DNA from 2 places in the Actinomadura sp. NPDC049382 genome. Region 2 is predicted to be linked to the other one. Evidence: riboswitches for the same ligand, from Rfam matches in the RefSeq annotation. Region 2 holds a riboswitch; the other holds the start of a gene.
What was found. A riboswitch is a leader RNA that binds a small molecule or an ion and turns the genes downstream of it on or off. The one in region 2 is predicted to bind glycine.

Region 1: another riboswitch for glycine. It lies ahead of gcvP (aminomethyl-transferring glycine dehydrogenase); the one in region 2 lies ahead of gcvT (glycine cleavage system aminomethyltransferase GcvT).

Annotation. Positions count from the first base shown of each region.
Region 1 covers NZ_JBFARO010000152.1:9,070-12,468, reverse strand. Annotated here, with positions in the region: gene AB0K34_RS41360 (lysylphosphatidylglycerol synthase transmembrane domain-containing protein) at 1-1,055, opposite strand, end outside; glycine riboswitch at 1,321-1,415, shown strand; gene gcvP (aminomethyl-transferring glycine dehydrogenase) at 1,588-3,399, shown strand, end outside.
Region 2 covers NZ_JBFARO010000073.1:32,985-36,383, forward strand. Annotated here, with positions in the region: gene glyA (serine hydroxymethyltransferase) at 1-344, opposite strand, end outside; gene gcvH (glycine cleavage system protein GcvH) at 341-730, opposite strand; gene gcvT (glycine cleavage system aminomethyltransferase GcvT) at 746-1,834, opposite strand; glycine riboswitch at 2,001-2,096, opposite strand; gene AB0K34_RS31340 (hypothetical protein) at 2,158-2,514, opposite strand; gene AB0K34_RS31345 (site-2 protease family protein) at 2,769-3,399, shown strand, end outside.

The sequences.
Region 1 (3,399 bases), on a different contig from region 2:
CCCGCCGCGTCGACCGCGTACGCCATCAGCGACTCCTGCTCCAGGGACCGGCGCAGCGACCGCAGCGTGCGCCCGCTGGTCGCGGCGCGCAGCCGCAGCAGCCGCCAGATCCGGTACAGCAGCCCGGCGGTCTGCTGGTCCCGGTCCAGGACGCGGACCTCCAGGTCCCAGTCGCCGTGCGCGCCGCGCCCCGCGGGCACCCGGGCGCCGTACCCGCCGGCGGCGGACGGGCCGAGGACGACGCCGTAGCGGCGGCCGTCCTCGGTGTCGTCGGCGGGCTCGTCCAGCCGCGCGCCCCGCTCCGGCCGCATCCCGAGCCGCTCCAGCGCCGCGACCACCGCCGTCCCGGACGGCCGCGGGTTCGGCGTGCCGACGGCGTACAGGGTGCCGTGGCCGATGGCGCGGCCGAGGAAGTAGGTGGCCGCGAGGGCGGCGACGGACGCGTACGACGCGGTGAGCCCGGTCAGCGCCGCCAGCCCGATCATGATCCAGGTCGCCGCCTGCCAGCGGGTGCGCCCCGCCATCCCGACGGCGGTGGCGAACGCGATCACGGGGGCGATGTCGGTGTGCACGGGCGCGGTCTCGGTGCCGCCCCAGATCAGCGAGTCCAGCACGCCGCCGGGGGCGGCCCGCACCACCAGGTCGTCCAGCCCCACGGTGATACCGAAGGCGATCACGGCGGCCAGCAGCGCGATCGCGACGCGCGTCCCGTCCTTGTGGAACAGCCGCTCCACCGCGAACGCGACCGGCACCGCCAGCACCCCGAAGCTGGACACCAGCGTCGCGAGCGTCAGCAGCAGCCGGGGCGCGTGCGCGGTGCCCTCGGCGATGTCGGTCTGCAGGCCGTGCGTGGTCTGCTGCGCGATCGACACCAGCAGCATCACCGCCGCGAGCCCGGCCAGCGACGCCGCGAACCTGATCGCGTCGGTGGGCCGGCGGATCCGGTCCGGCAGGGCGGGCTCGTCGACCGGCGCCCCGGCGGGCGCGCCGCGCGCCGCGCGCACCGCGCCGTCGTGGGTCTGCGTCACGCCGCTACCGCCCGGGCCGTCCGTCATCGTGATCAGCGTCCCAGAACCGGCGGCGCGCCGTCGAGCGCCGGGACGCCTCCCGGCCGGTCGCGCGTGCACCCCGCAGCCCCATCTCCGCCCCCGTGGCCCGAGGTCCGTCTTGTCCCAGGTGAATCAGCACATCGTACCGGCCGGTACCGGTCCGGCACCGGGGGACGCCCTCCGTGTCCGCGGCGGGGGGACCCCGTCCCGCCGGGGCCCGCGGCGGCGGCCGGGACCGGTCTTTGGGTAGGGTTCGTTCAGGACATGCCGTCGACCCTGGGCGGGAGAGCCCCCGCGCCGCCAGCGCGGGGCGCCGAAGGGGCAACCTCCCCGGAACCTCTCAGGCAAAAGGACCGCTCGGGCGAGGCACCTCTGGAAAGCAGGCGTCGTTCCCCGCGCGCGGGGAACGCGGCTCACCGAAGGGGAAACCCCGCCGCGCGGGTGAAGCTCTCAGGTGCCGATGACAGAGGGGGAGACCGGCCGCCGGCCCGCGCGCCGGCGGTGGCCCTGAGCGACCGCAGCAGCCAGGAGGCTCTCCATGACCGCGCAGTTCTTCGCCCCCGTGGCTTCGCCGCAGCACGCCCGCGCCGCGTTCGCCGACCGGCACATCGGCCCCGGCCCGGCCGACCGCGACCGGATGCTCGCCGCGATCGGCTACTCCGGCGCCGAGGCGCTGATCGACGCCGCGGTCCCCGCCGCGATCCGCACCGCCCGCCCGCTGGACCTGCCGCCCGCGCTGAGCGAGCCCGCCGCGCTGGCCCGGCTCCGCGAGCTGGCGTCCCGCAACACCGTGCTGACCTCCATGATCGGGCTCGGCTACCACGGGACGACGGTCCCGGGCGTGATCCTGCGCAACGTCCTGGAGAACCCGGGCTGGTACACCGCCTACACGCCGTACCAGCCGGAGATCTCCCAGGGGCGGCTGGAGGCGCTGCTGAACTTCCAGACGGTGGTCGCCGACCTGACCGGCCTGCCCGTCGCCAACGCCTCCATGCTGGACGAGGGCACCGCCGCCGCCGAGGCGATGGCGCTCGCGCACCGCGCGTCCAGGCGCAAGGACCCGGGGACGTTCCTCGTGGACGCCGACGCGCTGCCGCAGACGATCGAGGTCGTCCGGACGCGCGCCGTCCCGCTCGGCATCGAGGTGGTGACCGCCGACCTGTCCGAGGGCCTCCCGGACGGCGACTTCTTCGGCGTGCTGCTGCAGTACCCGGGCGCGTCCGGCGCCGTCCGCGACCTGGAGCCGGTGATCGCGCAGGCGCACGAGCGCGGCGCCAAGGCCGTCGTGGCCGCCGACCTGCTCGCGCTGACGCTGCTGCGCCCGCCGGGGGAGTCGGGCGCCGACATCGCGGTCGGGTCGGCGCAGCGGTTCGGCGTCCCCTACGGGTTCGGCGGGCCGCACGCCGGCTACATGGCGGTCGGCGAGGGCCTCCAGCGGCAGCTGCCCGGACGCCTCGTCGGCGTGTCCGTCGACGCGGACGGCGCCCTCGCCTACCGGCTGGCGCTGCAGACGCGCGAGCAGCACATCCGCCGGGAGAAGGCCACCAGCAACATCTGCACCGCGCAGGTCCTCCTGGCCGTGATGGCGAGCATGTACGCGGTGTACCACGGCCCCGAGGGGCTCGCCGCGATCGCGCAGCGCGCCCACCGCCGGGCCGCCGAGATCGCCGCGGGGCTGCGGGCCGCCGGCGTCGAGGTCGTGCACGGCGCCTTCTTCGACACCGTCCTCGCCCGCGTGCCGGGCCGGGCCGCCGAGGTCGTCGCCGCCGCCCGCGAGCGCGGCGTCAACCTGCGCCCGGACGGCCCCGACCGCGTCGGGATCGCCTGCGACGAGACGACGCTGCCCGAGCACGTCACGGCCGTGCTGGAGGCGTTCGGCGCCGCGCCCGCCGGCGACGCCGCCGAGGCGATCCCGGACGCGCTGCGCCGGGAGAGCCCCTACCTGACGCACCCGGTGTTCCACGCGCACCGCTCCGAGACCGCGATGCTGCGCTACCTGCGCCGCCTCCAGGACAAGGACATCGCGCTCGACCGCTCGATGATCCCGCTCGGCTCCTGCACGATGAAGCTGAACGCGACCGCCGAGATGGAGCCGATCACCTGGCCGGAGTTCGCCGACATCCACCCGTTCGCGCCGGTCGACCAGGCCGCCGGCCACCTGGAGCTGATCGGCGAGCTGGAGGACGCGCTCGCCGAGATCACCGGGTACGCGAAGGTGTCGGTGCAGCCGAACGCCGGCTCCCAGGGCGAGCTGGCGGGCCTGCTGGCGATCCGCGGCTACCACGCGTCCCGCGGCGAGGAGCACCGCGACGTCTGCCTGATCCCGTCGTCCGCGCACGGCACCAACGCC
Region 2 (3,399 bases):
ATGGTGTCGCCGTGCTGGAGCAGCGCGAAGTACACGGCCGTGTTGGCCTGCGCCCCGCTGTGCGGCTGGACGTTCGCGTGCTCGGCGCCGAACAGGGCCTTGGCGCGGTCGATCGCGAGCTGCTCGGTGACGTCGACGAACTCGCAGCCGCCGTAGTAGCGGCGGCCGGGGTAGCCCTCGGCGTACTTGTTGGTCAGGACGGAGCCCTGCGCCTCCAGCACCGAGACCGGCGCGAAGTTCTCCGACGCGATCATCTCCAGCGTGGACTGCTGGCGCCGCAGCTCGGCGCCGACGGCCTCGGCGACCTCGGGGTCGGCGGCGGCCAGCGAATCGTAGAGGCTCATGACTCCTCGATCAGCTTCTCGTAGGAGGCGGAGTCGAGCAGGTCGCCGGGCTCGTCGCTGATCCGGACCTTGAAGATCCAGCCCTCGCCGTACGGGTCGTCGTTGATGACCTTCGGCTCGTCCACCACGGCGGAGTTGATCGCGGTGATCTCGCCGCTGACCGGAGAGTAGAGGTCGCTGACCGACTTGGTGGACTCGACCTCGCCGCACGGCTCGCCCGCCTCGACGGTGTCGCCCTCGGAGGGCTGCAGCTCGAGGTAGACGATCTCCCCGAGGGCGTCGGCGGCGTGCGCGGTGATGCCGACGGTGACGATCCCGTCCTCACCGCCGAGGCCGGACACCCACTCGTGCTCTTCGCTGTAGCGGAGCTGCTCCGGAACGCTCACGATCTCTCTTCTCTCTCAGGAACGCTTGTAGAAGGGCAGGGCCACCACGTCCACCGGCTCGGGCCGGCCGCGGACGTCCACGGCCAGTTCCGTCTCCTCGACGCCGCTGTCGAGGTAGGCCAGGGCGATCGGCTTGCCCAGTGTGGGGGAAGGGGCCCCGCTCGTCACGACGCCGCACGGCGTGCCGCCGGACGTGACGACCTGGTACCCCTTCCGTGGCGCGCGACGCCCGCGCGCGACCAGTCCCACGAGCCTACGGCCCGGCGGCGTCGCGGCCTGCGCCGCCAGGGTGGTCTTGCCCACGAAATCGACGGTCTTGTCCAGCTTCACGACCCGGCCGAGGCCCGCCTCGAACGGCGTCGTCTCGGCGGTCAGCTCGTTGCCGTACAGCGGCATGCCCGCTTCGAGGCGAAGCGAGTCGCGCGCGGCGAGGCCCGCCGGGACGACCCCGTCGACCGCGGCGAGCGCCCGCCACAGCGCGACGGCGTCGGCGGCGTCCACGAACAGCTCGAAGCCGTCCTCGCCGGTGTAGCCGGTGCGGGCGATCAGCGCGTCCACGCCCGCGACGCGTCCGGCGAGGATCGCGTAGTACTTGAGGTCGCCCACGGGCGCGTCGGTGAACTCTTCGAGAATTCCCTGTGAGCGCGGGCCCTGCAGGGCGACCAGCGCGTACGCGGCGGAGCGGTCGTCGACGGCCGCTTCGAAGCCGGTGGCGCGCTCGGCCAGCGCGTCCCGCACGACGTCGGAATTGGCCGCGTTCGCCACGACCATCCACGTCTCGTCCGCGAGCCGGTAGACGATCAGGTCGTCGAGGACGCCGCCGTCCGGCGCGCAGATCATCGTGTAGCGGGCCTTGCCGACCGGCATCGTCGACAGGTTCCCGACCAGCGCGTAGTCGAGCGCGGCGCCCGCGTCCGGCCCGGAGAGGAAGATCTCCCCCATGTGCGACAGGTCGAACAGGCCGGCCCCGGTGCGGACGGCCTGGTGCTCGGCGGTCTCGCTCTTGTAGCGCAGCGGCATCAGGTAGCCGGCGAAGTCGACGAGGTTCGCGCCGAGGTCGCGGTGGACGTCGTGCAGCGGAGTGGTCTTCGGATCGGCGGACATGGGTTCGGCTCCTTCGTCACGGGCGCGCGTGGTCCATCGTCCCACTCGCGCACCGGGCGTTTCGGTGCCTCCCCCTCTGTCATCGGCGCCTGAGAGCTTCACCCGCCGGCGGGCGGCGGGTTTTCACCTTCGGCGGGGGACCGGGTCCCCGCTTTCCAGAGGTCGCCTTGCCCGTGCGGTCCGTGGGCCTGAGAGGTTCCGGGGAGGATTTGCTCCTTCGGCGTCCCACACCGGCTGCGTGGGACTCTCCCGCACGGGGTCAACGGCTTTCCGCCAAATCTAGCAGCGGCCCCGCCCGGCGACCACCCGCCGGCCGCCCGCCCTCAGCCGGTGGGCGGCGGGGACGCCGACATCGACTTCACGCAGGTCCGCAGCGCCGCCTTGATCTTCTCCAGGTCCTTCTTCGCGGGGGTGGACGTCGGGTTCGGCGACGGCAGTTCGACCCCCTGCTCGTGCATGCAGTCGTTGAACGCCTGGGTCGCCTGCGACACCCCCGGCGGGACGGGCGCGGCCGTCGTGCCGGGCTTGCCGGTCGCCGTCCCGGACGGCGCGGAGGCCGGTGCCGAGGCCGCCGGGGTGGGCGGCGCCGACGCCCCCGCGTCCCCGCCGCCGTCGTCGGAGCCCCCGCACCCGCTGAGCGCCAGACCCAGCGCCAGCACCGCTACAAGACCGCGCTTCAAGGTGACAACCTCCATGGACCGGGGTGAGACCGCTCATAATGCGCGCGTTCGCCGCCCCGCCGCTATCACGGCGCATGCCAATGCCGCCGCCGCGACTTAGCACCTCTCCTCAAATCCGCCCGGCCCGAGCGCTCCTCTCGCGGCACCGGTTCCTTGATTGACTTAAACCGGGACAGGACGGGTCGCGTACTCTGAGTTGGTCGTTGGAGATCACCCGCGGTGGGCGCGGGGGGACGAGCTGAGGGGCATGCCGGATGGTCTACCTGGCGGGGATGCTGATCCTGTTCTTCGGCCTGCTCGTGTCCATCGCGCTGCACGAACTCGGGCACTTCTCGTTCGCCAAGCTGTTCAAGGTGCGGACCACCCAGTTCATGGTCGGTTTCGGCCCGACGATGTGGTCCAAGCGCAAGGGCGAGACCGAGTACGGGGTGAAGTGGATCCCGCTCGGCGGCTACATCCGCATGATCGGGATGCTGCCGCCGCGCAAGGGCGACGCCCCCGGGCAGGTGCGGCAGGTCAGCACCGGGCCGTGGCAGGGGCTCATCGAGTCGGCGCGCGGCGCCGCGCTGGAGGAGATCCGCCCCGGCGACGAGGACCGCGTGTTCTACGCCAAGAAGTGGTGGCAGAAGCTGCTCATCATGTTCGGCGGGCCCGCGATGAACCTGCTGCTGTCGGTGATGTTCTTCGCGATCCTGCTGATGGGCATCGGCACCATGCGGGCGCAGCCGGTGATCGGCGAGGTCCTCGAATGCATGGTGCCCGCGAGCCAGTCGCAGACGACGGAGTGCCCGAAGAACGCCGCCCCGACCCCCGCCGCGCAGGCGGGGCTCAAGCCCGGTGACAAGATCGTCGCGTTCGGCGGCAAGAAGATCGACGACTACGAGA